DNA from 4 places in the Allocoprococcus similis genome. Region 4 is predicted to be linked to each of the others. Evidence: predicted binding sites of a transcription regulator. Region 4 holds the regulator's gene; each other region holds the start of a gene.
The links. Region 4 encodes HrcA, which represses chaperone genes, less so after heat shock. Its sites were predicted from a motif close to TGTTAGCACTCNNNNNNNNNGAGTGCTAACA; they were not measured.
Positions count from the first base shown of each region.

Region 1: the regulator HrcA is predicted to act here: its motif matches at 3,610-3,640, upstream of ACYQ5K_RS12555 (Hsp20/alpha crystallin family protein).
Region 2: the regulator HrcA is predicted to act here: its motif matches at 6,914-6,944, upstream of ACYQ5K_RS06105 (co-chaperone GroES).
Region 3: the regulator HrcA is predicted to act here: its motif matches at 3,433-3,463, upstream of ACYQ5K_RS06170 (Hsp20/alpha crystallin family protein).

Region 1 is NZ_BAAHSG010000033.1:7,741-17,212, forward strand. It holds gene ACYQ5K_RS12545 (family 43 glycosylhydrolase) at 1-1,572, shown strand, start outside; gene ACYQ5K_RS12550 (DUF5597 domain-containing protein) at 1,569-3,218, shown strand; gene ACYQ5K_RS12555 (Hsp20/alpha crystallin family protein) at 3,745-4,215, shown strand; gene ACYQ5K_RS12560 (DnaJ C-terminal domain-containing protein) at 4,282-5,316, shown strand; gene clpB (ATP-dependent chaperone ClpB) at 5,483-8,083, shown strand; gene ACYQ5K_RS12570 (AraC family transcriptional regulator) at 8,162-9,055, opposite strand.
Region 2 is NZ_BAAHSG010000010.1:117,319-126,790, reverse strand. It holds gene ACYQ5K_RS06135 (YqeG family HAD IIIA-type phosphatase) at 71-586, opposite strand; gene ACYQ5K_RS06130 (shikimate kinase) at 579-1,370, opposite strand; gene ACYQ5K_RS06125 (peptidoglycan recognition protein family protein) at 1,477-2,205, opposite strand; gene guaB (IMP dehydrogenase) at 2,641-4,095, opposite strand; gene ACYQ5K_RS06115 (DUF6106 family protein) at 4,304-4,795, opposite strand; gene groL (chaperonin GroEL) at 4,896-6,521, opposite strand; gene ACYQ5K_RS06105 (co-chaperone GroES) at 6,605-6,889, opposite strand; gene ACYQ5K_RS06100 (hypothetical protein) at 7,009-7,314, opposite strand; gene codY (GTP-sensing pleiotropic transcriptional regulator CodY) at 7,403-8,185, opposite strand; gene topA (type I DNA topoisomerase) at 8,340-9,472, opposite strand, start outside.
Region 3 is NZ_BAAHSG010000011.1:320-5,125, forward strand. It holds gene ACYQ5K_RS06150 (ketopantoate reductase family protein) at 1-682, shown strand, start outside; gene ACYQ5K_RS06155 (class I SAM-dependent methyltransferase) at 728-1,528, shown strand; gene ACYQ5K_RS06160 (acyl-CoA thioester hydrolase/BAAT C-terminal domain-containing protein) at 1,548-2,483, shown strand; gene ACYQ5K_RS06165 (hypothetical protein) at 2,505-3,275, shown strand; gene ACYQ5K_RS06170 (Hsp20/alpha crystallin family protein) at 3,618-4,043, shown strand; gene ACYQ5K_RS06175 (Hsp20/alpha crystallin family protein) at 4,150-4,611, shown strand.
Region 4 is NZ_BAAHSG010000039.1:74,577-84,048, forward strand. It holds gene ACYQ5K_RS14400 (RidA family protein) at 1-7, opposite strand, end outside; gene ACYQ5K_RS14405 (MATE family efflux transporter) at 92-1,456, opposite strand; gene ACYQ5K_RS14410 (iron-containing alcohol dehydrogenase) at 1,458-2,642, opposite strand; gene ACYQ5K_RS14415 (DUF6465 family protein) at 2,717-3,265, opposite strand; gene dnaJ (molecular chaperone DnaJ) at 3,618-4,805, opposite strand; gene dnaK (molecular chaperone DnaK) at 5,038-6,912, opposite strand; gene grpE (nucleotide exchange factor GrpE) at 7,001-7,648, opposite strand; gene hrcA (heat-inducible transcriptional repressor HrcA) at 7,685-8,746, opposite strand; partial or broken gene ACYQ5K_RS14440 (hypothetical protein) at 8,995-9,472, opposite strand, start outside.

The sequences.
Region 1 (9,472 bases), on a different contig from region 4:
TTCGGTGACTGGATGTATTTTACAGCATCTGGCAGGGGTGAGGCGTGCGATTTCTACCGGACGAAAGATCCTATACATGGTCCCTATGAGAAAATCGAGGGTGTGATGGATTACTGGGATCCGAATCTGTTTGCAGATGAGGATGGCAGAGTTTATTTTTACTGGGGATGTGCCAATGCAACACCAATCTGGGGCGTGGAATTAGACCCGGATACGATGCATCCAATCGGAGAAAAAAAAGAACTAATCTTTGGAAATCCGTGGGAGAACGGATATGAGAGATTCGGTGAGAACAACAGTGAAAATCCGAAAACAGAAGAAGAGATTGAAGGTCTGTTCGCTGCCTTTTTGAAAGAGTGTGGGGAAGATGCGAAAAATCTTCCGGAGGAGAATAAGAAAATCATCCGTGCAACATATGCGGGAATGCCATACATCGAAGGTGCGTGGATGACAAAATATCAGGGAAATTATTATCTGCAATATGCGTGTCCGGGAGCAGAATTGAATGTTTATGCAGATGGTGTTTATGTCGGAAAATATCCATTAGGTCCGTTTCATCTGGCAGAGAATAATCCGTTTTCCTATAAACCGGGCGGTTTTCTTCCGGGAGCAGGCCATGGTTCTACGATGGAAGATATAACCGGACATTTCTGGCATACGGCAACAATGAGAATCAGCAAAAATCATGTGTTTGAGCGGCGTGTAGGAATCTGGCCGGTAGGGTTTGATGAGGAAGGAAATCTCTTCTGCAACCAGAGATATGGAGACTGGCCGCAGGACGTCGAAAAATTCAGAATGGATCCGTGGGCAGAGCCGGAATGGTTTTTGTTAAGCTATGGCGCAAAGATGACAGCATCCGGTTATGAAAAAGATCACGAGCCATCGCTTGCAGCAGACGAGAATGTACAGACGTGGTGGATGGCAGATACCGAAGCACCGGGAAGTTTTCTTACAATGGATCTGGACACCTGTGCAAACGTGCATGCCATCCAGATTAATTTCGCAGATGATCCTTCCAGTCAGATAAAGTGTCCGGGGGAATGGAAGAAAACACCGGATATGGAGCGCTATATAGACCGGAAGGCAGGTTATACAAGATGGATGTTAGAAGGATCTTTAGATGGAGAGATGTGGTTTGCACTGGAAGATAAGAGAAATGCAGACACTGATTTAAGCCATGATCTTGTTGTGTCAGAAGAGGGATGGAAGCTACGCTTCCTGAGACTCACAATAGAAGAGGTGCCTTACCATGTGAAACCGTGTATTTCAGGACTTCGTGTTTTTGGAAGGGCAGAGAGAACACTTCCGGAAGTGCCGGAATATGAAGTCAGACGGACAGGATATCTTGATATGGAAGTTTCCGTAGAAGAGCAGAAAGCGGTATCCGGATATCTGATCCTGTGGGGAAATAAACCGGAACAGCTCTATCACAGCTGTATGGTTATGGGAAACTGCATAAACTACCGTGTAGGAGCTCTGGTAAAAGGAAAAATGTACTATGTCAGAGTGGATGCTTTTAATGGTTCCGGAATTACACATGGAGAAGTAAAAAAGCTGGAGATGTTTAAATGAAAAAACAGTTATTGCGGCAGGCAGATGGATCACCATGGATAGCGATTGCTGGCGAAGCTCATAATTCGAGTGCATCAGATGCCGTTTACATGAGCGGAATCTGGGAAAAGGCAGAAGAACTGGGATTGAATACACTGCTCCTTCCGGTGAGCTGGGAACTGATCGAGCCGGAGGAAAACAGGTTTGAATTCACGTTGGTGGATGAGCTTATCATGCAGGCAAGAAATGCGGGCATGCATATTATTTTTCTGTGGTTTGGAACATGGAAAAATGCACAGTCAACTTATGCACCGGAGTGGGTGAAGAAAGATTTGCAGCGTTTTCCGCGTGCGGAGCTAGAACAGGGAAAACGGAAAATCATTCTTAAAAATTTTTATAATATGCCATATACAACCCTTTCTTATCTGGGCGAAGAGACAAAACATGCAGATGCGAAAGCATTCGCAAGATTAATGCGCCACTTAAGGGTAATTGACGGGAAAGAGCGGACAGTGCTTGCAGTCCAGGTGGAGAATGAGACTGGAGTGCAGGGAAGTGCAAGAGAGCATTCCACATTGGCAGAGCAGCTGTTTGCAAAAACACCGCCGCAGGGGCTTGTGGATTATCTGGAAAACCATACAGATGAGATGGATGAATCTTTGAAAAATGTATGGCAAAACCAGAATGCCGGGGCAGAGAGAAAAATAACTCCAGACAGTGGGCAGGATGGTATGGAAAAATGCGGAAAAGAAAAAGGATGGAGAGAGGTTTTTGGTTTGGCTGCAGATGAAATTTTTTCTGCATATCATATTGCAAGTTATGTAGAATATGTCGCAGCAGCCGGAAAAGCAGAGTATGATCTTCCGATGGCGGTCAACAGCTGGCTGACACAGGGGACAGAGCCTGGAGTATATCCATCCGGTGGACCGGTTGCCAAAATGATGGAGGTGTGGAATTATGCAGCCCCGTCCATTGATATCTATGCACCGGATATTTATGTACATAATTTTACCGATATCTGCGAGGAGTATACAAAGCTTGGCAATCCACTTTTTATTCCGGAAACGGCAACACATTCCCACTGTGCGCCAAGGCTTGTGTATGCAATCGGACATTATCATGCAGTCTGCTTTGCACCGTTTGGCTTTGAGGATATGGGAAAACCGTTCAACTCTGCCACAGCACATCTCTTCGGGGTGGATGTGAAAGACCCATTACTTTCCATACCACAGGATGTAAAGGAGTACCATTACTGTGCGTCAACGTTAGGAAGCATGATAGATCTGTTTTCGGACAATTATGGAACAGACAATCTTCAGGCAGTGATTGCAGAAAACTGTAAAGATGGTACAGGAGAAATGTTATTTGAAGATTACAGATTCCGCGTGCAGATGGCGGTTTCAGGGCAGGGAGAACAAAAAGGCGTATGTCTTATTTTAAAGGCAGAGGAAGATACTTTTTATATGTTTGCAAATGCATGCCAGATAGAAATCTGTTCGAATGACAAGACGCGGGAGCACTGTGATATTTTATCTTATGAGGAAGGAGCTTTTTCGGAAGGCATCTGGGTGGCAGGCAGAAGATTAAACGGTGACGAAGCAGCAGCGATTACATTTGAGGAATACCGGCTGGTGAAGATAAAACTCTTTTTATATGGAAATGAATAGAAGATGAAGCTCTTACGATATAGGTATAAATAAAGAAATAGGCGAGAATAAGTAAAAACTGATATCAGATTGTACTCTTCAGAAACCGTACCTGCTGTGGTATAAACCAGAAGCCGTTGTCGTACAATGTGGTAAGAAAATCAAACGAATATATTTTTTCCAAAGATTTGTCGTAAAAATGTGGTCAAATCAAGAAACCTCCGTGCGAAAGCAAGTGAAAAATCCCTGTGAAGCTGTGAGATACGCCATGCACAGCTCGGGAAAGAATTCCCTTGCTGCCAGGCTGTCGCCCTATAAAATAGCGAAAATAGACGCCTTTGCAAGTAAACTTGCAGGGCGTTTTTTTCACCATTTTGCATGGCTCGTAGTGTTCACAAATTCTTCATAAAAAAATTAGCACTCACCTCTTGACAGTGCTAACAATGCGTGCTATAGTACAGATAGAACAAAGAAAGGGGAACAAAAAGAAAGGTTTGCTTTCCAGTGTTCCGAACGTATTATGAGTGTTTGAAAGGAGACAGGACTTATGTTGATGCCTAGTATTTTTAATAATAACTTATTTGATGATGATTGGTTTGGATTTCCATTTTACGGATATGCAGATAAAGCAGAGGACAGAGCAGAAAAGAAGCTCTATGGACATCATGCGAATAATCTGATGAAGACAGATATCAAAGAGATGAAAGATGGATATGAGCTTGAGATTGATCTTCCTGGATTCAAGAAAGATGAAGTTACTGCAGAATTGAAAGATGGTTATCTGACAGTCAGTGCTGCAAAAGGTCTTGATCAGGATGAACAGGAGAAAGAAACCGGAAGATATATCCGTCGCGAACGTTATGCGGGAGCCTGCCAGAGAAGCTACTACGTTGGTGAAGATATCACAGAGGAAGACATCAAAGCAGAATTTAAACATGGTATTCTGAAACTCTTCGTTCCGAAAAAAGAAGCAAAACCGGTTGCAGAAGAGAAGAAGTATATCACAATTGAAGGTTAATATAGAAGATAAGTTTTCCCCGGAGAGTAATCTCCGGGGTGTTTTACAGGCAGGAGGTGACAGGACATGGCAGCAAAGCGGGATTACTACGAGGTGCTTGGAGTAGCGAAGAATGCAGATGAAAAGACGATCAAAAAAGCTTACCGGAAGTTGGCGAAGAAGTATCATCCGGATACCAATGCCGGAAATCCGGATGCAGAAAAGAAATTCAAAGAAGTAACAGAAGCTTATTCGGTACTGAGTGATCCGGAAAAGAAGAAGATGTACGATCAGTTCGGACACGCTGCATTTGACCAGTCTGCAGGAGGCGGCTATCAGGGAAGCGGATTTGGAAATGGTTTCCAGGGCTTCAAAAGTGGCCCGGGTGGTTATCAGGAGTATCATTTTACCGGAAATGCAGATGATATTTTCGGAGATATGTTTAAAGATATATTCCATGGAAACGGCAGCAAAAGCACAGGTGGTTTCGGAAGCCAGGGCTTTCACAGAAGGAGCTTCTATGACGATGGGTCCGGATTTGGCGGGTTCGGAGGATTTGGTGGCCACGGATCAGCAGGCTTTGATCAGAAAGGTCAGGATCTGAAAGCCAGTGTATCTGTTACATTTGACGAAGCAGCATTTGGCTGCGATAAAAGAATTACTCTGCAGGATCAGAGTGGAAAAGCACAGACGCTGGAGGTACACATTCCGGCAGGAATTGACAGTGGAAAGAGCATAAGGCTTCGTGGAAAAGGAATGCCGGGAACCGGAAAAGGCGGGGCAGGAGACCTTCTCCTGAAAATAACTGTTCAGCCGAAAGCAGGCTATGAACGAAAAGGAATGGATGTTTACACGACAGTCAATATTCCTTATACAACAGCCGTATTTGGTGGAGAGGCAAGAGTGCATACCCTGTATGGCGATGTGATGTGCAAGATCAAAGAAGGAACCCAGTCAGGAAGCAAGATACGTCTGAGAGGAAAAGGAATTGTTTCGATGAAGGATGCAAATGTCCACGGTGACCAGTATGTAACGGTACAGATCCAGGTTCCGAGACATTTGAATGCAGAGGCAAGACAGAAACTGATGGAATATAAAAAAGCCGCTGCCGGAGGAAGATAAAGAATCCGGAGCGTTTTATATAGACAGGACTCAGACAATGAGTCCTATGATTTGACAGAGGAGTAAAAATGTATATAGATTTAGCACTCGGCTCTTGACAGTGCTAACAACACGTGCTATAGTTCGGATAGAACAAAGATAGCAAGGCAAAGGAGGGACTCATGTTATGAATATCAATAAATTTACACAAAGTTCTATGGCAGCAGTGCAGAACCTTGAAAAGATTGCAGCAGATTACGGCAACCAGGAAATTGAACAGGAACATCTTCTGTATTCTTTGCTTACAATAGATGACAGCCTGATTCTCAAGCTGATTGAGAAGATGGGCATTACAAAAGAGACGATGATGAACCGTGTGGAAGAGCTTTTACGGAAGCGTCCGAAGGTACAGGGCGGTCAGATGTATATTGGTCAGAATCTGAATAATGTGCTGATCCATGGCGAGGATGAGGCAAAGCAGATGGGTGATGAATATGTATCGGTTGAGCATCTGTTCCTTGCACTTCTGAAATATGCGAACCGTGAGATCAAAGGTATGATGAAGGAGCTTGGAATTACAAGGGAAAGCTTCCTTCAGGTGCTTTCTTCCGTAAGAGGTAATCAGAGAGTAACCAGTGATAATCCGGAAGCTACTTATGATACTCTGAATAAATACGGGGAAGATCTGGTGGAAAAAGCCAGGGAGCAGAAGCTGGATCCGGTCATTGGGCGTGATGCAGAGATCCGGAATGTGATCCGTATCCTGTCACGTAAGACCAAGAACAACCCGGTTCTGATCGGTGAACCTGGTGTAGGTAAGACAGCAGCAGTAGAAGGTCTGGCACAGCGTATCGTGCGCGGTGATGTACCGGAAGCTTTGAAAGATAAAAAAGTATTTGCTCTGGATATGGGAGCACTGGTTGCAGGTGCGAAGTATCGGGGTGAATTTGAAGAGCGTCTGAAAGCAGTTCTGGAAGAAGTCAAGAACAGTGATGGAAACATCATCCTGTTTATCGATGAACTGCATACCATTGTAGGTGCCGGAAAGTCAGACGGTGCAATGGACGCCGGAAATATGTTAAAGCCAATGCTTGCCCGTGGTGAGCTGCATTGTATCGGTGCGACAACTCTGGATGAGTATCGCCAGTATATTGAAAAGGATGCCGCTCTGGAACGTCGTTTCCAGCCGGTTATGGTGGATGAGCCTTCAGTTGAGGATGCCATTTCTATCCTTCGTGGATTGAAAGAGCGTTATGAAGTATTCCATGGTGTCAAGATCACAGACAGTGCACTTGTTGCAGCTGTTACTTTGAGTAACCGTTATATTTCAGACCGTTTCCTTCCGGATAAGGCAATCGACCTGGTTGATGAAGCATGTGCATCCATTAAGACAGAGCTGGATTCTATGCCGACAGAGCTGGATGAACTGAACCGTAAGATCATGCAGCTGGAGATTGAAGAGGCAGCCTTGAAAAAAGAGGATGACCGTCTGAGTAAGGAAAGACTGCAGAAACTGCAGGAAGAACTTGCTGAAGAACGGGAAAAATTCGCAAAGCAGAAAGCACAGTGGGATAACGAAAAACATTCTGTTGAACATGTACAGAAGATCCGTGAGCAGATTGAACAGCTGAACCGTGAAATCGAAGCAGCTCAGAGAAGCTATGATCTGAACAAGGCAGCAGAGCTTCAGTACGGACGTCTTCCACAGTTGCAGAAACAGTTGGAAGAAGAGGAAGCAAAGGTAAAAGATGAAGATCTTTCACTGGTTCATGAAAGTGTTACCGATGATGAGATTGCCAAGATCATTTCCCGCTGGACCGGTATTCCGGTTGCCAAATTAAATGAAAGCGAGAGAAGTAAGACACTGCATCTTGCAGACGAGCTTCACAAACGTGTCATCGGACAGGATGAAGGCGTTACGAAAGTAACCGATGCAATCATCCGTTCCAAAGCAGGAATCAAAGATCCGACCAAGCCGATCGGTTCCTTCCTCTTCCTTGGACCTACCGGTGTAGGTAAGACAGAGCTTGCAAAAGCACTTGCCGAGAATCTGTTTGATGATGAGAACAATATGGTGCGTATCGATATGAGTGAGTATATGGAGAAATACTCTGTGTCCCGTCTGATCGGAGCGCCTCCGGGATATGTCGGATATGATGAAGGCGGTCAGCTTACCGAGGCTGTTCGCAGAAAACCATATTCTGTTGTGCTTTTCGATGAGGTTGAAAAAGCACATCCGGATGTATTTAACGTACTTCTGCAGGTACTGGATGACGGACGTATCACGGACTCACAGGGACGTACCGTTGATTTCAAGAATACGATCCTGATCATGACATCCAACATCGGATCCTCTTATCTGCTGGATGGTATCGATGAAAATGGCGATATCAAGCCGGATGCAGAGGCAATGGTCATGAATGATCTGAGAGCACATTTCAGACCGGAATTCCTGAACCGTCTGGATGAGACGATTATGTTCCGTCCGCTGACGAAAGATAATGTCTACTCTATTATCAGCCTGCTTGTCAATGACATCAACAAACGGCTTGCAGATAAAGAACTGAGGATCGAGCTTACCGAAGCAGCCAAACAGCTTGTAGTAGAAGGCGGATATGATCCGACCTACGGTGCAAGACCATTGAAGAGATATCTTCAGAAGAATGTTGAAACTGAGGCAGCTAAGCTGATCCTGGAAGGAAATGTCGGCAGCGGAGATACGATCCTGATCGATAATGTGGATGGAAAACTTACTGCAAGGATTAAGCAGCACTTAAGAGAAGTATAAGAAATGTAATATATAAAGAATCTGCAATCGGCAGATCATCGAATCCAATCATGGTGACATCATCAGGCGCAGGACGGTTTATGACCGCTTGCGCCTGTATTCGTTTGGAGTCATACCAAACTGTTTTTTGAAGGCAGTCTGGAAGTGGCTCTGGCTTGAAAAACACAAAAAAGTGCTGATTGTACTGATCGGTTTATTTGTGAACTGAAGCAGACGCCGTCCTTCCTCGAGCTTGCACCGGAGAATAAAATCGCTGACGGTAAATCCAAGATTTTCCTTAAAGTAAGCTGAAAAATAGGATTTGCTGAAGCCCGTATATCTGGCGACATCACCTACCGTAATGCGCTGATTGGTATTTTGCTGGATGTACCGAATTGCCTTTTGCAGGCGCGCATCTGTGGAAAAAGGGGTCTGTGCCTGGGCAACCTTCTCAGCAAAGGTGTAGGATGTTTTGTCCAATATCCCGTATAGTATATCCGGATTGTCCGTCTGTTCTGCAAGCTGGATAAAATAGTCTGAAAGCTCATAGGCGGTATCATATTCAAGACCACCATCTATAGCGGCACGGGTACAGAGAGTCGTGTTTATAATGATATTGTTTTTCAGTTGCCGGATAGCGTTATTACTGGTAACACCTATGTGAAAATTGTCATTGTTAAACTGCAGAGAGTGAAAGCCCTCAACATTTCCGGTTCTGACAAGCTTTGAAATAGCTTCTTCGATCACATATGATTTATTGTACACGTAGTTTTCTTTTTTATCGTAGTTCATCTGGACAATCTCAGGAGACAGAGTCTTGGGTGAGAAATTTCCCAGGAGAAAATCAGATGGATTCTTCACTTCTTCATAAATACAGTAATTTAAGAACATCAGCTTTGAAATCAGTGATACCGTGGAAATATGTGGAATCCATTTTAAAAAATCATGAAACTCATCTTTATTTTCATTCGAAATCACATAATCGCGATACATGTTAAGAAGAGCATCCTTTGAATAGGGCACATTTGAAACAGGACCGATTATAAGATACTTAGTAATGTCAAAATCTAACCGCAGGCATCCAAAATAAACCCCGTAAGTTGTGGCACAATATGATATTCTATCGGACTTGGAGATAAGAATATCAATATATTTCTGAGGGGGAAAGGTCAGTGAAGTCTGTTGTGGAACACAGGTGTCGAAAGTATGGTCTGCATAGATATACATGGGAATATTGTGATCAAAATAGTACATTTTTAAAAAGTCTTCCATATTGTATTTCAGATTCATGGTATTGTGCTCCTTCTATTCATTTGTATTTATAGTAATAAAAACAAAGTGATATGTCAATTGAAAAACAGTTTAAAAATGAAAAAAATAGTTTAAAAATGAAATATTTATATGAAAATA
Region 2 (9,472 bases), on a different contig from region 4:
TCCGGCACGTAGAGCCTTTTATTTCATCGGAAGTTCCTTAGGAATTTCCGATGAAATAAAAATGCCCTGCCTACTTGCAGGACATTCTCTTTTCGTTCTCTTTTTTATAGAAATGTAATACAATCTTCTCCAGATATCTTTTCAGCACAATCTGGATCTCTTCTTTTGGATGGATCGGCTTTACCAGAATACTCTTCATCCCGGTACGCTTCGCTCCCCACACATCCGTAAAAAGCTGATCTCCGATAAACACAGTGTTTCCTCTGTCCGTGTGCATCAGCTCCATGGCTTTTATATAATTCTTCGTGGAAGGCTTATGCGCGTTAAACACATACTTGCTCTGCACCTTTTCGGCAAAAGGCTTTACACGTGGTTCCTGGTTATTGGAAATCAGGCATGTATCAAACCCGATGCTGCGCAGCCTGTCAAAAAGACGGATTGCTCTCTCATCTGCCGGTGCTCCATGCGGAACCAGTGTATTGTCAATGTCAAATACCAGTCCACGACAGCCTTCCCGATACATTTTTTCAAAATCCAGTACATAAGTGGACGCTGCATATTCGTCCGGATAAAAGGTCTTAAACATGATTCTCATCCATTTCCAGAAGCTTCTGAATCAGATCTTCACAGATCTGCAGAACCGTCTTGTTATCTGTATCTACAACGATATCTGCAGCCGCCTCGTATTTTTCTCTTCTTGCTTCCATCAGCTGCTCGATATATTCTACATTCTTGTGTCCATTGAGCAGCGGTCTGTCGTCACTGTCTTTTACACGGTCAAGAATGGTCTGTGGATGTGCAGTAAGGAGTACTACACGACCATTTTTCTTCATCTCTGCAACATTGCGTTCACGCATTGCCACACCACCACCACAGGAAATGATCACATTCTTCTTCTCCTGCATCTCGATCAGAAGGTTGGTCTCCATATTACGGAAATATTCCTCCCCATAGGTTTCAAAAATATCGGAAATACTCATGCCTTCGCGTTCTGCAATCAGCTGGTCCATCTCAACCACTTCCATGGCAAACATGGTACTAAGATAATCAGAGATCGTACTTTTTCCAGCTCCCATAAACCCGATCAGGACAATGTTGTAATCAAAAAGCTTTCTTGCCTGGATCTTCTTACTGTTGCGCTGGATACGCTCAAATACATCATAAATCTCGTCTCTGTGCTTATTATTGTGAAGGCTGAACATCAGTCTCTTCTTCTGCTTTTCTTCCTGTTCCGGCTGCAGGATCGGCATACCATACTCTTCTTTGTATGCCATGATCTTTTCAATGATCGCATATCTTTCTTTTAATGCCTCTGTGATCTTCGCATCACAATTTGCAAGTTCTTCACGGTATAATTCCAAATCGTTCATCTATCAATTCCTCGTTTCTCACTCTACTGCTTTCCGGACACCTTTAATTGCCCGTTATACTAAGACATTATAGCAGACTCTTTGAAAGTGAATCAATAGATATTTTTTATTTTGCGTTATCCAGGACCGCTTTTACATCACTTTTAAACTGCTTCCAGGCATCTTCATTTTCGACAAAGTATTTCGGACAGATTTTCCCTGTAATATCATAATGTCGGATCACATCTTCTTCTGTCAGAGAAAACTTTTCACACAGCCATGCTGTAAGTTGCACCATGCTCTTATAAGTTGCCTCGTTGAACTTTCCGGTCTCGTCCGGATGACAGCACTCAATGGACACCGTATCAAAATTCCGTGTATTGGATGCATAAGCAACCTCCCAGGTCGGTACGCATTGTACGATTTCCCCGTCCAGTCCCACTACAAAATTGCTGCTTGCCTGCGTAATGTGACTGTCCTTCAGTCCTTCAAAATAGTCTCTGTTCTCCATCGCTGTCGAACCAGGGTTGGCAGTGTAATGAATGACTATTCCGGTAATCTCATTGGTTGAAAGTCCCGGTCTTGAATATTCATTCACAGTTAACAGTTCTACATCAATATCCGGCTTTTGGGCACTGATCACTTCATCAGAAAGCTCACTGTATGCTCTCTGTGCGAAGATTCCTCTTCCACTGATCTTCATAATAGAAAGTGCAAGAAGCAGTGTGATCAGGATCGTACTCCCCACCTTTATATAACGGCTCATTCTGCGCCTCTTATTCGCCTCATAATAGCTTTTTCCATTGCCACCCCTGTACAGGTTGGCTCTGGCGTTTTTCTTCCTTCTTCGGTTCATTTCGTCATCTCAATCTTTTGTGTTTTTTGCAAATTTTCTGTTGGAATTCCAACTATATCTAGACTATCATAAAATGGTGAGAAATTGTTGAAAAAAATATTATTTTTTTATTAAGGTGGTGGGAAGGGGACGTGTACATCTGCGGAAAATCAATTGCTGCCGGATTCCGTTGTGCAAACCATTCCAGTGAACCACTTAGGGCGAAAATCGTGTTCAGCAGAGGCTTCCACGATTTTTGTGTTTCATCTCCATTGCACAACAATCGAATCTGGCAGCAATTGATTTTCCTCCGACGCACACTGGTTTTCCCTTTGACCCAGTCGTTCGGTTGACTGTTGAAGGTTTGGGTGAAGTTTGAAAATAGTTGGATAATGTAAGAGAGAAGAATCGTCTCTCTTACGGAAATGATTCTTCTCTCTTGATTAATTTTATATCTTATTCATCTACGCTGTAGTTTGGTGCTTCTTTTGTGATGTGGATGTCGTGTGGATGGCTTTCTTTGAGGGATGCGGAGGAAATCTTTACGAAACGTCCTGTTGTCTTGAGGGTTTCGATGTCTGGTGCTCCACAGTAGCCCATTCCGGAACGGAGACCGCCCATTAACTGGAATACTGTATCCTCTACAGATCCTTTATAAGCAACTCGTCCTTCTACGCCTTCCGGTACAAGCTTCTTCGCATCTGTCTGGAAGTATCTGTCTTTGCTTCCGTTCTCCATTGCTGCGATAGATCCCATTCCACGATATACTTTGTATTTTCTTCCCTGATAGAGTTCGAATGTTCCCGGGCTCTCATCGCATCCTGCGAAGATGCTTCCCATCATACATACGTTGGCTCCGGCTGCGATCGCCTTGGTCATATCACCTGAGTACTTGATACCACCATCTGCAATAATCGGAATTCCCGACTCTTTTGCTGCTTCGTAGCAGTTCATAACAGCTGTGATCTGTGGTACACCGATACCGGCTACGATACGGGTTGTACAGATGGATCCAGGTCCGATACCAACCTTAACTGCATCAACACCTGCATCGATCAGCGCTTTTGTTGCTTCTCCTGTTGCAACGTTACCTGCGATCACCTGAAGATCCGGGAATGCATCCTTGATCATTCTTACGGTACGAAGTACATTTGCTGAATGTCCGTGTGCCGAATCAAGTACTACTACGTCTACTTTTGCTTTTACAAGGGCTTCTGCTCTTTCAAGACAGTTCGCTGTAATACCGATCGCTGCACCACACAGAAGTCTTCCCTGCGCGTCTTTTGCTGACAGCGGGTATTTGATCTGTTTCTCAATATCTTTAATTGTGATCAGACCTTTTAAGTTAAAATCTTTATCTACGATTGGAAGTTTTTCTTTTCTTGCTTTTGCGAGGATCTTCTTTGCTTCTTCCAGGGTGATACCTTCCTGTGCTGTTACAAGACCTTCGCTTGTCATGGATTCTTTGATCTTCTTGGAGAAATCTTCTTCAAACTTGAGGTCACGGTTCGTAATGATACCTACCAGCTTTCTTCCTTCTGTGATCGGAACTCCGGAAATACGGAACTTCGCCATCAGTTCATTAGCATCTGCCAGTGTGTGCTCCGGTGACAGATAGAATGGATCTGTAATAACACCATTCTCAGAACGCTTAACCTTGTCTACTTCTTCTGCCTGCTGTTCAATCGACATATTCTTGTGAATAATACCGATACCTCCCTGGCGTGCCATAGCGATCGCCATACGATGTTCGGTAACAGTGTCCATTCCCGCACTCATCATCGGTATGTTAAGCTTAATGCCCTTTGTAAGATAAGTTGATAAATCAACCTGATTTGGAATTACTTCTGAATAAGAAGGTACCAGAAGTACATCATCGAAGGTAATTCCTTCTCCAATAATCTTTCCCATGATTTTTCTTCCTTTCTCTCTCGTCTGTAATTTTGATTTTCTGCTATGATAACGCATAAATCCATGCTATGTCAAGTCTTTTATCGAGTACATTCGTCCGTCCGTGACAATCACGTTTCTGCAGATCACTGATAGTTTTACGTAACCGTCTTTCCGGATGCAATTGTCCCCCCGGAACCTGCAAGCTTTTCTGCACGTCTTTCGGGAATTATTTACAAAAAACTTTTCTTGGTGCCAGCATCTTCAGTCCTTCACAGACTGTCTTATTCGGCTCAAAAATAATCTTTTTCTTTTCCCCGTTATTTACAACGATCAGCTCATATGTATCTGCCCCCGGCATACCCGAACTGTAATCGGTTCCTTTCAGCCCCTGATAAGGTCTGAGTTCCGGCGAACCGGAAGGTGCCATCATCTCAAGATCCGTCATCTCCATCGAAAAGATATTTTTCCGACGGGATTTTGCCATAATCTTATCAATATCCAGACTTCCGTTCACAAATAAATACTCATATTCAACATCCATACTCCGGAACAAAAAAACATCCAGTGCGATCATGATCACCGGACCGATTATACCGAATGGGATCATAAATATAAGTACGACCGACAGAACAGTAAGTATGATAAGTATTGCTTTGATCAGCGTCGTCGAAGATGCTTTCTGCCTCTTCACCAGCTGTTCTGTGTAAAAATCACCCATATCCTAACCTCCAAATTTATATATTAGAACTATTGTAACACTTTTATAATAAAAAGAAAACTCCTCTTCTGAGGAGTTTTCTAAAAATCATATTTTTAGCTTACATCATGCCCATTCCCGGAGCTCCGCCTGCCGGCATAGCCGGTGCATCCTCTTTGATGTTAGCAACAACGGATTCTGTTGTAAGGAGTGTAGATGCAACACTTGTAGCGTTCTGCAGTGCGCTTCTTGTTACTTTTGCAGGATCAAGGATACCTGCTTTCACCATATCAACATATTCTTCATTGTAAGCATCAAAACCATTTCCAGGTTCAGCTTCTCTTACCTTGTTGATGATAACTGCACCTTCAAGACCTGCGTTAGCTGAAATGTGGAATAATGGAGCTTCCAGAGCTTTGAGAACTACTTTTGCTCCTGTCTTTTCATCACCTTCCAGAGTTTCTGCAAGTTTGGCAACTTCTTTAGATGCATGGATGTATGCAGATCCACCACCTGCAATGATTCCTTCTTCTACTGCAGCTCTTGTCGCATTAAGAGCATCTTCCATACGGAGTTTTGCTTCTTTCATCTCTGTCTCAGTAGCAGCACCTACACGGATAACTGCAACTCCGCCGGCGAGTTTTGCAAGTCTTTCCTGAAGTTTTTCTTTATCAAAATCAGATGTTGTCTCTTCGATCTGGGCTTTGATCTGTCCGATTCTTGCTTCCAGAGCAGCCTTATCACCCATACCATCAACGATAACTGTATTCTCTTTCTGAACTTTTACAGATTTTGCACGTCCAAGCTGTGCCATAGTTGTATCTTTCAGTTCCAGACCAAGTTCTTCCGAGATTACCTGTCCGCCTGTTAAGATTGCAATATCTTCCAGCATAGCTTTTCTTCTGTCACCATATCCAGGTGCTTTTACTGCAACTACATTGAATGTTCCACGCAGTTTGTTGACGATCAGAGTTGTAAGAGCTTCTCCTTCGATATCTTCTGCTACGATAAGAAGTTTGGCTCCTGACTGTACGATCTGTTCCAGCAGCGGAAGGATTTCCTGAATATTAGAAATCTTCTTGTCTGTGATCAGGATATATGGATCATCAAGATTTGCTTCCATCTTTTCCATATCAGTGCACATATATGCTGAAATATATCCACGGTCGAACTGCATACCTTCTACAAGGTCAAGTTCTGTCTTCATTGTCTTTGACTCTTCAATTGTGATAACGCCGTCGTTGGAAACTTTGTCCATAGCTTCTGCTACCATCTCACCTACACTGTCATCACTTGCTGAGATAGCTGCTACTCTTGCGATCTGCTCTCTTCCTGTAACTTTGCTGCTCATCTTCTTGATAGCTTCCACAGCACAGTCTGTTGCTTTCTTCATACCTTTTCTTAATACGATCGGGTTTGCACCTGCTTCCAGGTTCTTCATTCCTTCGTGTACCATAGCCTGTGCAAGAACAGTTGCTGTTGTTGTACCATCACCTGCAACATCGTTGGTCTTAGATGCAACTTCACGGATCAGCTGTGCTCCCATATTTTCAAATGCATCTTCCAGTTCGATTTCTTTTGCGATTGTTACACCGTCATTTGTGATAAGCGGTGCTCCGAATGATTTATCCAGAACTACGTTTCTTCCTTTTGGTCCGATTGTTACTCTTACTGTATCAGCAAGTTTGTTGACACCTGCTTCCAGTGCCTTTCTTGCGTCTGCTCCGTATTTAATTTCCTTTGCCATTTCTATCACTCCTGATTCTTAAAAATAAAATTCTGTTCTGATCTGAAAATCTGATTTTTATCTGTATATGATCTCCTGCAGGATTATCTGATCACTGCAAGAATATCATTCTGTTTTACAATGATGTATTCTTCATCATCGAGTTCTACTTCTGTACCTGCATATTTGGAATAGATAACTTTATCACCTACAGAAACATTCATCGTAACTTCTTTTCCATCAACAACTCCGCCTGGTCCTACAGCAACAACTTCTGCCTGCTGTGGTTTTTCCTTTGACTGTCCAGGAAGTACGATTCCTGATTTTGTAGTCTCCTCTGCAACTAACTGTTTTAATACAACTCTGTCAGCTAATGGTTCTAATTTCATTATAAATTCCTCCTAACTCTATCTTGTTAGCACTCAACAAAATCGAGTGCTAAAAACTTTCTAGGTATAAGATAGCACTCTCTTTCTTTTTTGTCAACATTCGATTTTGAATTTTATAATTACTTTAGATTTATTTCATAAAATCCATTCGTCACCTGCAGGACCAGAATCATACCTGCACGGTTCTCATATCGCTCCTTTATCATCCCTGTACACACAGTCTCACATGTGATCGTCCGGATCCGGCATTCATATACTGCATCCAGTGAAATATCAGAAAGACTGCCTGAGCGCAGGATCAGATGTACCTGCTCCATCTCCTTCTGATATTCTATGACTGTTGCCTCGTAAATATTCTCATCTTTTTCCTTATCTTCTTTCAGATACTGTACCATCGTAAGTACAGCTTTATCTCCATCATACATGCTCTCTTCTCTCCTTTTTTACAAATATAGTCCCCCGTTAAAGAAAAGGGCATCAGATTTGTCTGATACCCCTCTTTTACTTTTATCCTTAATTCATTTTTTCTTTTTTGATCTTATCCAGTTCTTTGAACACGTAATCATTCACAACCTTGATGTAAGTTCCTTTCATACCGGATGAACGGGATTCGATCACGCCTGCACTCTCAAATTTACGGAGTGCATTGACAATTACAGAGCGGGTGATTCCCACACGGTCTGCAATCTTGCTTGCCACCAGAATGCCTTCCATTCCGTTAAGTTCATCAAAAATATGGATGATTGCTTCCAGTTCAGAGAAAGAAAGAGTGCTGATCGCAGATTGTACGATCTGCTCTTTTCTGGTCTCTTCTGCACTCTCTTCGTTAACAGAGCGGAGCATCTCAAGTCCCACGACAGTGGTTCCGTACTCGCTCAAAATGATGTCGTCGATTTCGTACATGGACTCTTTTCTGTATAAAAACAGAGTTCCAAGTCTCTCTCCTGCAATGTTGATCGGAGTAATGATCGCCTGATATCCCTGAGATACATCAGCTGTAAATCCAAGTGTCTGCAGATTAACATTCTCTTTTGTGGAAAGAATACTGAGAAGACGTTCATTTAACATCGGATCAATATGTTCTCCCACTTCGTCCTGCAAAAGCTCATGGATCTCCGGGACTCCTTCGCATGTGCTGACACCGAGTACCTTTCCTTTCTTACTGACTACCAGTACATTCGATGCCAGAATCTCTGTCAGAACTTCACAGATATCTGTAAACACAACTTTGCTTGAATTATTATTGTGCAACAGTTTGTTAATTTTTCTTGTTTTATCCAATAATTGTACGCTCATATCTGCCTCCATATACTTTTATTAAAAATGTGCGTTTCCGTTCGCATTTTTCACGAATATGAAATATTGTTGAAATTATGTGCACAAATTAGTCAAAAAAATGTGCACATAAATATATTATCATACAATTCTGAATAGTTCAATGAAATTTGATTTATTTTTCATCTTTCTCTTTATTTTTTACAAATCCACACTGCTCATTACCGCAGACAAGTTTATTTCCTTTTTCTACCATATAGCTTCCGCATTTCGGACATTTTTCTTCTGACGGCTTCTGCCATGACATAAAATCGCATTCCGGATTATCCTCACATCCGTAATAACGTCTGCCTTTCTTTGTCTTACGCAGCACAATGTCTTTTCCGCATTTCGGGCAGGCAACTCCGATCTTCTCCAGATACGGTTTGGTGTTGCGGCATTCCGGGAATCCGGGACATGCAAGGAACTTTCCATGGGGACCGTATTTGATGACCATATTTCTTCCACATTCTTCGCAGACTACATCGGTTACCTCATCCTCGATTTTAACTGTTTCCAGCTCTTTTTCTGCTTTTTCAACCGCTTCATTCAAATCCGGATAGAAATTGCTGATAACCGATTTCCACTCTACCTTTCCTTCTGCGATCATATCCAGAAGTCCTTCCATATAAGCGGTAAAATTGACATCGACAATGCTTGTGAAAGACTGCTTCATAATATTATTGACCACTTCTCCAAGCTCAGTCATATAAAGATTCTTGTTCTCTTTTGCAACGTATCTTCTTGCAATGATCGTAGAGATCGTTGGTGCATAGGTACTCGGACGTCCGATTCCAAGCTCTTCCAGTGTCTTTACCAGAGATGCCTCGGTGTAATGTGCAGGTGGCTGTGTGAAATGCTGCTTATAATCAAAGGATTCTTTCGTCAGTTCTGAATCTTTGTCAATACTCTTGACCATTACATTTCCACTCTGTTTTTCCTCATCGCTTTCCACATATGCCAGACGGAAACCTTCAAATACAATCTTAGATGCCGATACCGTAAAACGGTAATCATCTGCTCCGATTTTAACAGAAGTTGTCTCATATTTTGCCGGCTGCATTCTGCTCGCCACAAAACGCTTCCATATCAGCTGATACAGACGGAACTGATCTCTTGTAAGAGATTCTTTGATTTCTGCCGGAACACGGGTAACATCTGACGGACGGATGGCTTCGTGTGCATCCTGAATATTTTTCCCGTCATTCTTCTGCTTCTGTTCCGATGCAGTCTCTGCCACATACTCTTCTCCGTAGGCTTTTCCAACGT
Region 3 (4,806 bases), on a different contig from region 4:
TGATTTTATCTTGCTGACTGTCCGGGAAAACCAGCTGTATGAAGCACTTTCTGAATTAAAAAATAATAAAAGCGATACAATTGTTACAATGGTAAATTCACTGGACAGTTATAAAAAATGGGAAGACATTGTTGGAACAGGAAGAATATTACCGGCTTTTCCGGGAGCAGGCGGAAGTATAAATGATGATGGCATCCTTGATGCATCCCTTACTCCGAGAATTATCCAACCGACAACATTTGCAGAAATATCAGGAAATAAATCCGAAAGAACAAAGCAATTTTCAAAGATATTGAAGTGTGCTCATGTCCCATATCAGGAAGTAAGGGATATGCATATATGGCAGTTGTGTCATCTTGCCATGGTGGTGCCGATTGCAGATGCATATTATGAAGCTGATTGTCCGGAAAGAGCAGGAATGGACTGGAAGATCATGAAGAAAACAGCAAAAAGATTGAAAAGAAATTTTAACTTTTTGCGGAAACAGTCAGGTAGGTTGTCGCCTGGCAAAATGAATATTTTTTGTTTTCTACCATTGTCAATTCTTGCGATTATGCTTGCTATTACATTCGAAAGTAGCTTTGGAGATAAATTTATGTATCAACATGCTATGAAAGCACCAGATGAGATGAGAGAACTGCATAAGCAATTTTATGATTATGTGAAAAGGCGGAAGGCATGAGGATGCATTGTGTTGTAAGAAAACAATAGTGGAAGGCGACAGATAATGAAAGAAAAAGTGAATGTGACAGGCGTACCGGAAACGATGGTACAGACTTTGTATGCAAGAGCAAAAGAAACAAAAAAGCAAAATGCAAAGATCAAAGATGAGATTGCAGTAAAACTAGTGGAAAAGCTTGATTATGACTTTTCCAAGGCGGATAAGGATAATGCCATGACTTATGGTGTGATTGCAAGAACAATTGTATTAGACCGGATGGTTGAGCAATATTTGAAGAAGCATGAAAATACAGTTGTCGTAAATCTTGCATGCGGACTGGATACCAGATGTTATCGGATGGTGGGAAAATATATGCGCTGGTACAATGTGGATTTGCCGGAGACTATGAAGATAAGGCGGCAGTTTCTTACTGAAACAGGTCCGGTGTATCAGATCGCGAAGTCTGCAATGGATGATTCCTACGTGGACGATATCGATTATCATGGTGAAAATGTTCTGGTGATAATTGAAGGACTTACTATGTATTTGTGTGAAAAGGACATCAGAAAGATGTTTTCTATTATTGAAAGATCATTTCAGAAAGTAACTGTAATGGTCGAAACCATGTCACCATTTGTTGTAAGACATGTGAAAGAAAAATCTATAGAGGGCAGCAATGCCAAATTCACATGGGGAGTTAAGAATGGAACAGAACTACAAAAGATTGTACCGAATTTTTCTATCCTGCAAGAAGTCAGTCTGGTTGAAGGAATGAAGGAACTGATGTCGATTTATCTTGTAATTGGGAAGATTCCAGCTGTTCGGAATATCTCGAACAAAATAGTTGTTTTAAAGAAACGCAGCTGATATTAAGGAGATGATACAGATGCAGAAAAGGCATTTTGAAATAAAAACAGACGGATTTTATGGTGCATATTGGAAATGTAAAACCGATGCAGACTGTGCAATGATTGCAATGATAGGAGATGATTCAGAAGATTATCTGGCGCGTACATCCGTGAAATGGTTACATAAACTCGGTGTGAATGTGATGACGATGTCACCGGCAAAAAAGGATTATGGACATCATAATTATCCGCTGGAACGTATAGAGAAAGCAATCAATTGGTTAAAAGTGCATGGTAATCAGAAGATAGGAATTGTCGGGGCATCTACTACAGGAACACTTGCTTTAACTGCCGCTTCTTATTTTAAAAATCTTACATTGACGATCGGTCTGACACCGAGTGACTTTGTCTGGCAGGGATTTATGCAGGGCAAAAAAGATGGCTGTAAGGAATGGCCGATTGAGGGAGAATCTCTTTTTTCTTACAAAGGAGAACCGCTTCCGTATATGCCGTTTTGTTATAAACATCCAGACTACTGGCATGTGATTGATGAAGAAACAAAGCGTACCGGTGATATGCTTAATTCGAGAAAACTGTTTGATGATTCAGAAGCAACTCATCCAATTACAGAAGAAGAAATGATCAAGATTGAAAAAATTCATGGAACATTATTGATAATTGGCGCTGAAGATGATGTGTTGTGGGATACTGCAAAATATATACGCCGTATGGAGCAGCGTATGAAAGAACATCCACATACGTGCAGGTTAGAGTCTGTTATTTACGAGCATGGAACCCATTTCGTTTTTCCGGAGAGTATGTTAAAGACGATGTTGCCAATTGGTTCCGGAATCTTTATGAAACTGGCATTTCAGGCGGCAAGAAAATATCCGAAAGAATGTCAGAGAGCACGTCTGGATATTGACCAGCGGGTGAGAAATGCTGTTGCTGAATGGAAGAGTGCAGAAAGATAGATTAAAATAGAAGGTATAAGTATGGTATTTAAAACAATAGGAAATAAATCAAATCCAGTCATTTTGTTTTTTCATGCAATGGGAGTAATTGGGGAAAGTAGTATGCCGGTTGCAGGGAAAATGGCGGAAAAATATTATTGTATTATGCCTACATCAACCGTGTATTGCACTGGACAGAGATATCACAGCAAAAGAGATGAGATACAGCAAATTGTACGATTTCTGGAAAATCATGGAATCAAAAAGATAGAACTTGTAGTTGCATCTTCGATTGGTGCAGATCTTGCCATGGCATTCCTGACAGAGGTAAAAATACCAGTAAAGCATGTTTTTTTTGATGGCGGGCAGTTTGCACAGATTGGAAAGACAACACGCAGAATCATGGTCCCGTTCTTATATATAGCAATGAAAAGTTTATATTGGTCAAAAGGAAAGACGCTAAAGAAAATCATGTGGTGTGACGATAATAAAATCAAGCCCTATTTTATAGAGGCAGGGAAGAACTTGACATATGGGAATCTGAGAAGACAGATGGCAGATAGCCTGGAAGATAAAATATTTCCAGAACTGTCAGAAGAATTGCAGAAACATACATTCTGGGAATTTGGAAGTAAAGAAGAACATTTTAAATATAGGAATGCATTGATGCAGACCTATATACACGGTAACTTTCCCGTTTTTGAGGGATTTAATCATATGCAATATCAAATCCAAAATCCGGAAGGGTTTGCCAGAATGTTGGAAATGATTATTGAGACTGACCGATTACCGGAATTGGCATTTGCGATGTGATATAAAGGAAAATAGCATTACAAATTGACTATCCGAATCCGAACAAATTTACATCTGCATTTCGTGCAGAGTATGGTGTGCCGCCAATGATATACCTAAAGAAAAAGACATAGGAAAGTCTGAATGAATAAAAACGTTCACAAAATCTTCACAAAAGAATTAGCACTCACCTCTTGACAGTGCTAACAATAAGTGTTATATTACAACTAGAACAAAGGAAGGGGAACAAAAAGAGATGATAAAGATTCCACCGACCGGAGGTTCGGATGACAACAACACTTCAGAGTAAATCCGAATGTGCTAAATAAATTAATAAATGTCTTTTGAAAGGAGATATGATTTATGTTAATGCCTAGTATTTTTGGAGAGAACTTATTGGATGATTTCTTTGGAGAACCATTTGGAGGATATGATTACAGCGAGTCCGGACTTATGACAACCGATGTAAAGGATAGCGATAAAGGCTATGAAGTAACGATGAATATGCCTGGAGTTAAAAAGGAAGATGTAAAAGCAGAACTGAAAGATGGTTATCTGACAGTCAGTGCTGAGACGAACACGAGGAAAGATGAAAAAGATGAAGATGGCAAGTACATCCGCCGTGAACGTTACAGTGGATCCTGCAGCAGAAGCTTTTATGTAGGCGATGGTGTCAAACAGGAAGATATCAAAGCCAAATTTGAAGATGGTACGTTGAAACTGTTCGTACCAAAAGAAGCAGCAAAACCTGCTGTAGAGCAAAAAAAATACATTTCCATTGAGGGATAATGAAGAATGCGGATCATAGATGTCCGCGAACATGGCTGCCAGCCAAGGCAGCCACTTAAAAAGAAAATTCGTAAAGTTCAGATAGATTTTTAAGGAGGAACGACGTATGTTAATGCCTAGTATTTTTAATGATAACTTATTTGATGATTTCTTTGATTTACCATTTTATGATGATAAAACAGATCGTAAGATCCAGAGAAAACTGTATGGACATCATGCAGGCAATCTGATGAAGACAGATATCAAAGAGAAAAAAGATGGATATGAACTGGAGATCGATCTTCCGGGATTTAAGAAAGATGAAGTTACAGCAGAACTGAATGACGGATATCTGACCGTGAGCGCAGCCAAAGGACTTGATCAGGATGAACAGGAGAAAGAAACTGGTAAGTATATCCGCCGTGAACGTTACGCAGGAGCCTGCCAGCGAAGCTACTATGTAGGTGAAGATATCACGGAAGAAGATATCAAGGCTGAGTTCAAGCATGGTATCCTGAAACTCTTTGTCCCGAAGAAAGAAGTAAAACCGGCAGTAGAAGAGAAGAAATATATCAGTATCGAAGGATAATGACAACACGCTAAAAACTTTCAAATACACCATATAACGAGGGCAGCATACAGGAGCAAAATTCTGTATGCTGCCCTTTTTCTACTATAAATGGGATTTTGAGGAAGTCTGGATAGCATAATGAGTTAGAATTTGATTTGAAAGTGTGAAATTCAAAAACAAGTCAACGCTTTTTGTCATATGCATATATCATGT
Region 4 (9,472 bases):
ATCTCATGTTGCAAATCTCCTTTTCAAATTTATTCTTTCTCTAGCATATCACATCTGCCTCAAAATTCCAAATTTATTTTCGCATACAATGTTATGCCAGCTCTGCTTTTTCTCTCGTCACATTCTGAATCCATTTGTAGCTTCGGTAGCGCATGACTGTGATCGGTACTTTGATCACCTCATCACTCATCAGAAGGATATAAACAACCTGCACCGGCGCATGAAAGACAAAGGCAGCGATCATACCCAGCAGAATAGAGCATCCCCACATGGTAGACACATCCAGGATCAGGCCAAACCTGGTATCTCCTCCTGCCCGGAATACCCCCACTACCAGTGTGGTATTGATCGCCTGGCAGAGTGTAAAGTAAGACATAACAAAAAACATAAAAGAAAGATACCCCTGCGCTTCCTGTGAGAGTGTCATCACATGATTTGCTATCGGAGCAGCTATCAGAATGATGCCGCCTCCTACCGCACCGGTAATAATACTCAGCCACAAAAATCTTTTTCCATACTCTTTTGCCAGATGAAACTCTTTTGCACCGATAGTCTTACCAAGATAAATGGCAGTCGCATTGGATACACCAAAGGCTACCACCGTTGCCAGCTGTCTTGCAACCTGAGCAACAGAATTTGCTGCCACCGCAGCACTTCCCAGATGACCGATCACTGCTGTGTTGGCTGTGGAACCCAGTCCCCACATCATTTCATTCAAGATCACCGGACTCGCATAAATCAGAAAGTCTTTTAGAAGCAGCTTGTCGATCTTACGCATATAGACCGGGTGAAATCTAACGTCATGATTTTTTACTTTTGCATACCAGATCACAATGATAAGTTCTACGATCCTTGCTGTCAGAGTTCCGATTGCCGCACCCATAATTCCCATCTTCGGTAAACCAAACAAACCAAAAATAAGAAGCGCATTTACCAGGACATTACAGACTAATGATGCACTGTAGACGACCGTTGCGATCACAACCTGCTCAATACTCCGCATAATGTAAAGATAGACCTGCGTTGCCGCCATCAGGACATAGGAAAGTGCCACGATCCGCAAATATTTCACACCTTCTGCGATCACAGCCGGGTCACTGGTGTAGATTCGAAGCAGTACTTCCGGGATGATTTCTGCAACAATGGTAAAAAGAGCTGCACAGCTGACACCGATAGTCATTCCCATTCCAAGGATTTTTTCAATCGTCTGTGTATCTTTCTTTCCCCAGTACTGTGCGGTCAAAACCGTTGCACCCGATGTTGTACCAAAAAGGACCAGTGTCATGACAAACTGTATCTGCCCTGCAAGGGATGCACCTGAAAGAACTTTTTCACTGACTCTTCCAAGCATCAGCACATCCGCCGCCGTCACTCCTACGTTGATCAGATTCTGAAGTGCCATTGGGATTACAAGTGCGAACACTTGTCTGTAAAATTTTTTCTTATTTATTTCCATCTTATTTTCCTGCTGCTTTCCGGAAAATCTGATATACATCTTCGGCAGTAAGTTCTTTAATCTTTGAAAGTTTTACAGTATCATTTAATGTCGTCGCCATAGCAAGTCCCCGCAAATCTTCCTCTGATACTTCTCCGATTTCCAGTTCCTTTAAATTTGTCGGCATATGAATTTCACGGAAATATTCTACCGTTCGGCAAATTCCCTCTTTTGCGGCTTTCGCTACATCTTCTTCCTCTACGCCCCATACTTTTTTTGCGTAATGTGCAAATCTTTCTTCATCGTTTTTATAGACATATTCTGCCCAGGATCCCCAGACAGCAGAAAGGGTTGCACCATGCGCCTTATCATATTTTGCACCAAGTGCATGTCCGAGTTTATGTACAGAAAAATCTTTTGCTCTTCCGAGACCTGTCAGTCCATTATGTGAAAGGCTTCCTGCCCACATGATTTCACTCATGGCATCGTAGTCTGTCGGATTCTCCAGACCTTTCTTCCCATTTTCAAGCACAACCCGCAGAAGTCCCTCTGCAATCTCATCTGTCATCTGATTTCTCGTATTTGGAATAAAATATCGCTCCAGTGTATGCATCATGATATCCACGATTCCGCATGCAATCTGGTATTTTGGAAGCGTATAGGTAAGAACCGGATTCATGATCGCAAACTTCGGGCGGTTCAGACCGGTGCTGATTCCTCCCTTTTTCCCTGTTTCTTCGTTTGTCAGAACCGCGGAATCGCTGGTTTCACTTCCTGCTGCCGCAATCGTAAGTACGCATCCTACCGGTGTCGATCTGGTAAGTGTGATTTCACCGCCCCAGATCTCCTCCAGAGACCAGTCCGGGTTTGCCACACCATGTGCGATTGCCTTTGCTGTATCAATAGAACTTCCACCGCCTACTGCAAGAAGAAAATCCGCACCGAATTCAATTGCTTTCTCAACGCCTTCCTGTGCATATGCCATCCGTGGATTTGGCTTTACTCCGCCAAATTCCGCATAAGCAAGTCCTTCTTTTTCCAGCGCTTCTTCTACCTGCGCAAGAAGTCCGCTTTTCTTTACACTTCCACCGCCATATACGATAAATACACGGCTTCCTCCCCATTTCTTAACTTCTTTCCCAACTTCTGCCTGTGTGTTTTCTCCGAATAAGATTTCTGTCGGGGTATACTGTATAAACTTTTGCATTTTACCTCTCTCCTTAAAAAAATCCGAACCGTTCAATAAAGATTGCGGTTCGGACTAAATCCTTCAGTCTTATCTTATAACCATACTTTTCCGGTATGTTCACCATTGATTACATAGTATACTGCATAATCTTCCGGTTTTACATAAAGCTCAATACTCTTGATCTCGGAAATTTTATGTTTCTGTTTCGTCCAGTCTTTTTTTACTGAAGCAATCATATCTTTTGTGTTTACTTCTTTTTCACCATACTGAAGAACAACTTCTGTTTTGATTTCTTTCTTTGCCGCAGATTTTTTAGCTGTTGTTTTTGGTGCAGCTTTCTTTACTTCTTTTGTAACTTTCTCTGCAGTTTTCTTCACTTCTTTTGCAGCTTTTTCAGCTGTTTCTTCTACTGTTTTTTTCACTTCTCCTGCAGCTTTTTTCACTTCCTGCGCTTTCTTTTCAACAGTAGCCTTTACTTCTTTCGGCTGTGCTTCTTTTTTAGCAGTTTCTTTTACTTCTTCTACTTTTTCGCTAACTTTATCTTCTGCTGCTTTAACTGCTGTTTTTACTTCTTCTTTAGTTTCTGCCGCTGCCTTTACCTCTGCTGCCTTTGTTTCTTTTGTCTGTTTTTTCAGTGCCATATTGGTTTGCCCTCCTTAACCGTTAAGCCTTACTATTTTAAATCCGCAAAACTGACAATACACTATATTATCATTTGCTCTTTGACATTATAGCATACTAAATGAAAAAAGTCACATTTTTTCATTTAATTTTACATGCCTCCGTGTTATACTATAAAAAGACGAGAAAAGGAGGTACGTGTTATGGGTATTTTAGTAGCACTGATCGGTGTAGCAATCATCGCCGCTGTCGTTGTTGCTTCTTTCACTGCCGTTCTCGGAGGTGTCATCGGAGGAGAACTGGAAGACGAAGAAGAATAGTAAAAAAGTGGCTGCGAAAAATTCAATCGAGTTTTTCACAGCCACTTTTTTATTATTCTTCAAATGTTTCTTTTAACTTATCCATGAACCCTTTTTTCTTAGCTTTACCCTTCGATTCGGAAGCCGGCTCTTCCTGGTTCAGTGTATTTCCTGTCAACTGATCAAAATGTCTAAGCGCTTCTTTGGCTTCCGGACTTAATTTTTCCGGTGTCTGAATAACCAGCGTCACATAATGATCACCTCTGACCTGAGGATTTCTCAAAGAAGGTACCCCTTTTCCTTTCAGGCGTACTTTTGTATCAGTCTTTGTTCCCGGTTTTACGGTATAGATCACATCGCCATCAACCGTCTTGATTCGTACATCACCACCAAGTGCTGCCTGTGCAAACGAAATTGGTGCAGTTGAGAAAATATGAACATCCTGTCTCTGGAAGATCGGATGTCTGGAAACCGTAACTTCTACCAGAAGGTCTCCCCTTGGTCCGCCATTTACACCCGGTTCACCTTTCTCACGGATCCGAACGCTCTGACCATTGTCAATACCTGCCGGAATTGTGACTTTGATCTTCTTGCGGCTTGAAGTATAACCTGTTCCACCACAATCCGGACATTTCTCACGAATGATCTTACCGGTTCCATGACAGTCCGGACAGGTCTGTACATTCTGCACGGTTCCGAAGAACGACTGTGATGTATAGACAACCTGACCTTTTCCACCACATTTTGAACAGGTCTCCGAACTTGTTCCCGGTTTTGCTCCTGTTCCGTTACACTTTGTACATGGATCTTTCAGAACGATATCCAGTTCCTTCTCACATCCAAAAATTGCTTCCTCAAATGTAATCCGGACACCTTTTCGGATATTGGCGCCCTTCATCGGACCATTGTTCGCACGTCCGCCTCTTCTGCCACCGCCAAACAGATCACCGAAAATGTCACCAAAAATATCACCAAAGTCTGCCCCGTTAAAATCAAAACCGCCATATCCACCGGCTCCGCCTGCACCGCCTTCAAACGCTGCATGACCGAACTGATCGTACTGACGCCGTTTGTCTGCATCACTCAGAACAGCATAGGCTTCCGAAGCCTCCTTGAACTTCTTTTCGGCTTCTGCATCTCCTGGATTCATATCCGGGTGATACTTTTTCGCCAAAGCTCTGTATGCTTTTTTCAGAGTCGCATCATCCGCATCTCGTGATACGCCCAGGACCTCATAATAATCCCTTTTTGCCTCTGCCATAATCCTACCTCACTTAGATATTTCTCAAAGTATTTTAATACAGAATGTACCCTGGCACATTCTCACGCCCGCGTCGGCTCTCCGCAGCATCTTCTTTGCATATGCTGTTCACCTGACCGGAGGCTTTTTATGTCATAATAAGTATGTCATAATAAGTATCTTTCATTTATGACACAGGAAATCTGCAAGACGGTATAGTGCCGCCTTGCAGTCTCTCATCTTATCTTACGGATTAGACTTCTTTGTAATCTCCGTCAACTACATCGTCTCCGTTAAATCCTTCCGGAGCCGGTCCTGCTTCTGGTGCAGGTCCAGCCTGTGGTCCTGCCTGACCAGCCTGTGCGCCTGCCTGTTCGTAAACCTTTGTGAACAGTTTCTGAGCGCTTTCCATCAGTTTTTCTTTTCCTGCTTTGATTTCTGCAACCTGAGCATCTGTAAGTTCTTCTGTATTTGCTTTTGCAAGCAGATCTTTCAGAGCCTGTACGTCAGCTTCTACTGCTGCTTTGTCTGCTGCATCGATCTTATCTCCAACTTCGCCAAGTGCTTTCTCTGTCTGGAATACCATAGCGTCAGCATCGTTCTTAGCGTCGATTGCTTCTTTACGTTTCTTGTCCTGAGCTTCAAATTCAGCTGCTTCTTTTACAGCTTTGTCGATATCTGCATCAGACATATTAGATCCTGCTGTAATTGTGATATGCTGTTCTTTTCCTGTTCCCAGATCTTTTGCAGATACATTTACGATACCGTTTGCATCAATATCGAATGTAACTTCGATCTGCGGGATTCCACGTGGAGCCGGCGGAATTCCATCCAGTCTGAACTGTCCGAGGGACTTGTTATCTCTTGCGAACTGTCTTTCACCCTGTACAACGTTGATATCAACGGCTGTCTGGTTGTCAGCTGCTGTAGAGAAGATCTGGCTCTTCTTTGTCGGGATTGTTGTATTTCTCTCGATCAGTCTTGTAGCTACACCACCCATTGTTTCGATAGAAAGTGAAAGTGGAGTTACATCAAGAAGAAGGATGTCACCTGCACCTGCATCTCCTGCAAGCTTACCACCCTGGATAGAAGCACCAAGTGCTACACATTCATCCGGGTTAAGGGATTTGCTAGGTTCTTTACCTGTCAGACGTTTTACTTCTTCCTGAACTGCCGGGATACGTGTAGATCCACCAACAAGAAGTACCTGACCTAAGTCTGCTGCTGTAAGTCCTGCATCAGAAAGTGCACGTCTTACCGGTTCCTGTGTCTTTTCTACAAGATCACGTGTCAGTTCATCGAATTTAGCTCTTGTAAGAGTCATATCAAAATGCTTCGGTCCTTCAGCTGTTGCTGTAATGAACGGAAGGTTGATGTTTGTTGTTGTTGCAGAAGAAAGTTCTTTCTTTGCTTTTTCAGCTGCTTCTTTCAGTCTCTGAAGTGCCATTCTGTCTGTTGACAGGTCTACGCCTTCTTTTGCCTTGAAATCTGCAAGCATATAGTCTGTGATCTTCTGGTCGAAGTCATCTCCACCAAGTCTGTTGTTACCAGCTGTAGAAAGAACTTCGATAACGCCGTCACCGATCTCGATAACAGATACATCAAATGTACCACCACCAAGGTCGTATACCATGATCTTCTGTTCTTTTTCATTGTCAAGTCCATATGCAAGAGCTGCTGCTGTAGGCTCGTTGATGATACGTTTTACATCAAGACCTGCAATCTTACCTGCATCTTTTGTAGCCTGACGCTGGGCATCGTTGAAGTAAGCCGGAACAGTGATAACTGCTTCCGTAACTTTTTCTCCAAGATATCCTTCTGCATCTGCTTTCAATTTCTGAAGGATCATAGCTGAAATTTCCTGTGGAGAATATTTCTTTCCATCGATGTCTACTTTATGATCTGTACCCATCTCACGTTTGATAGATGAGATTGTCTTTTCTGCATTTGTTACTGCCTGACGCTTTGCAGGTTCACCTACAAGACGTTCTCCTGTCTTTGTAAATGCTACTACAGATGGTGTAGTTCTTGCTCCTTCTGTATTTGCGATTACGACCGGCTGTCCACCTTCCATAACCGCTACACAACTGTTTGTTGTACCTAAGTCAATACCAATGATTTTGCCCATTATGAAGACCTCCTGTTAATATTATAAAAATTGTATTTTGCTTTGTTATTTATATAAAGTGTATCGGAAATACGGTACACGGTATATCTTAGTTTGCTACCTTTACCATGCTGTGTCTTACGACTGAGTCACGGTACATATATCCTTTCTGGAATTCCTCGGCTACTACATTTTCACCAAGTTCTTCATCCTCTACATGCATCACTGCATTGTGGAAATTCGGATCGAATTCCTGACCAACTGCTTCGATCGGTTTTACTCCGATTCCTTCCAGTGTGCTCATCATTTGTTTATAGATCTTATCCATTCCATCTACGAACGGATCGTCTTTCTTATCTTCCGGTACGGACTGAAGTCCGCGTTCAAAGTTGTCTACAATCGGAAGGATTTTCTCTACGACATCTTTGGCTCCAATCTCATACATCGCTGACTTTTCTTTTTCAGTACGCTTTCTGTAATTATCGAACTCAGCCATGTGTCTGGTAAGTTTGTCTGTCAGATCTGCGATCTGCTCATCCTTTTTATCTTTTTTATTCTTCTTTTCAAACAGCTTCTTTTTCTTTGGCTCTTCAGCATCTTCGGAATTCGTCTCTTTACCGGCAGCTTCTTCCTCTGTTGCTTCGGTTTCTTCCGCGTCTTCCGGTTCCTGCCCTTTTGCCTCCTGCTCTTTGGCTTCTGCCTCCGCAGCTTTCTTTGCTTCTTCCACTGCTTCTTTTACCATTTCTTCATTGCTCATCTTTTTATCCAATGGTTCTTCCACCTTTCTTACTTCTTATTCGAGCTTTTTCGGCTCATCCCTGTGGAATATGTCATCCAGCTCTGCCATCAGTGTCTTAAGCGTCTTCATGACATGTTCATAATCCATTCGCTTCGGTCCGATGATTCCGATAGTTCCCTGCATGCCCTCGCCCAGCTCATATGTTGCCGTGACTACGCTGCAGTCTTTCATGTTCTCCACATTCGATTCATCTCCGATGTATACCTGGATGTCTCTGTCTTCACCGCCGCTTGCCATTGACTTTGTAACCAGGGCGGCAAGCTGCTGCTTTTCTTCAAAAGCACTGATGATCTCCTGTGCGCTCTGCTTATCACTAAGCTCCGGATACTTGAAAATATTCGTCGCGCCACTGGTGTAAATCTCCATGTCGTCATCCAGCTGGATCACATTCGCTACTGCATCCATGACACTGCTCATCACACCACTGTGAATCCCTGCCTGTTCTTTCAGTCTTGCGATCACTCCCAGATTGATCTGCTCTAGTGAAGTTCCGTTCAGCGAAGTATTCAGAAGCATATTCAGCTTCAATAGTGCTTCATTGCTGAGCGGTTCATCCAGTGTCACGATCTGGTTCTTTACAATGTTGCCTTCCATCACGATCACAACGATCAGCTGATGGTCATCAACCTGTGAAAGCTGGATAAATTTTAATTTGTTCCCGTTGTAAGTCGGAGTCGAAATCATCGTCGCATAATTCGTGTTGTTCGCAAGAACCTTTGCAACCTGCTTCAGAAGTTCTTCCATCTTGTCAGCCTTCTCAAGCATCTGACCTTTGATCTCGGTAATCTCCTGTTCCTTCTGGCTCATCAGCATATCTACATACCATCTGTAACCTTTATCCGACGGAATCCTTCCTGCTGATGTGTGAGGCTGCATGATATAACCAAGCTCTTCGAGATCTGCCATCTCATTCCGGATCGTTGCCGAACTTAAATTCAGATCTGTATACTTGGAAATCGTTCTGGATCCCACAGGCTCTCCGGTCTCAAGATAGTTCTTAATGATCGCATGTAAGATCTTCGTCTTCCGCTCACTAAGTTCCTGTATGGCTTCCATATGCTACCTCCTTTTTTGTTATTAGCACTCATTATATCTGAGTGCTAACATTTTCTACGCTTATAAATGTACCACTTACCATTCACTTTGTCAACAGGGTTTATGATTTTTTTATTTTTGAGGTCCGGTTCCACCCGGATATGCTGTCGGATTCCAATTCAATCGGCAAACCATTCCGATGAGCCTCTGAAAGCGAACATTATGTCAGCAAAGGCTTCCATAATGTTCTGAGTCTCATCTACATTGCCTCAAATGAATTGGAATCCGACAGCATATCCGGGTGGAACCTCACTCAAGCCTCTAAAAATCGACTTGATTTGGGTGCTTACGGAACATACTATAAAGGATTTACTTGCTTCTTTAACAATACTGTATTGCGTGGGGCGGGACTTAATGGCTGCGCCATTTTCGTCCGCAAACTTTGGAGCTGGCTGTTTGAAGATGATATATTTTTTACTTTCCGGGGCTGCGCTGTTTTTGCCCTCGAATTTGGGGATTAGGTTGTTTTGAAGATGATATATTTTTTTACTTTCCGGGACTGCTCCTCTCCCACTTAACCTCCAAGTGGCTGGAGCAACTGGTTTTTTTCCGCACATCTTCCGACTGGGGCGTCCCATCTGTATGTTTTCCGTCTTCTTGGAAGAGGGTGGGGAGTTTGGGAGGAAGGGGCGGGCGACCAGGCAGAAAAGAAGGGATTCCAATTCATTTGAGGCAATGTAGATGAGA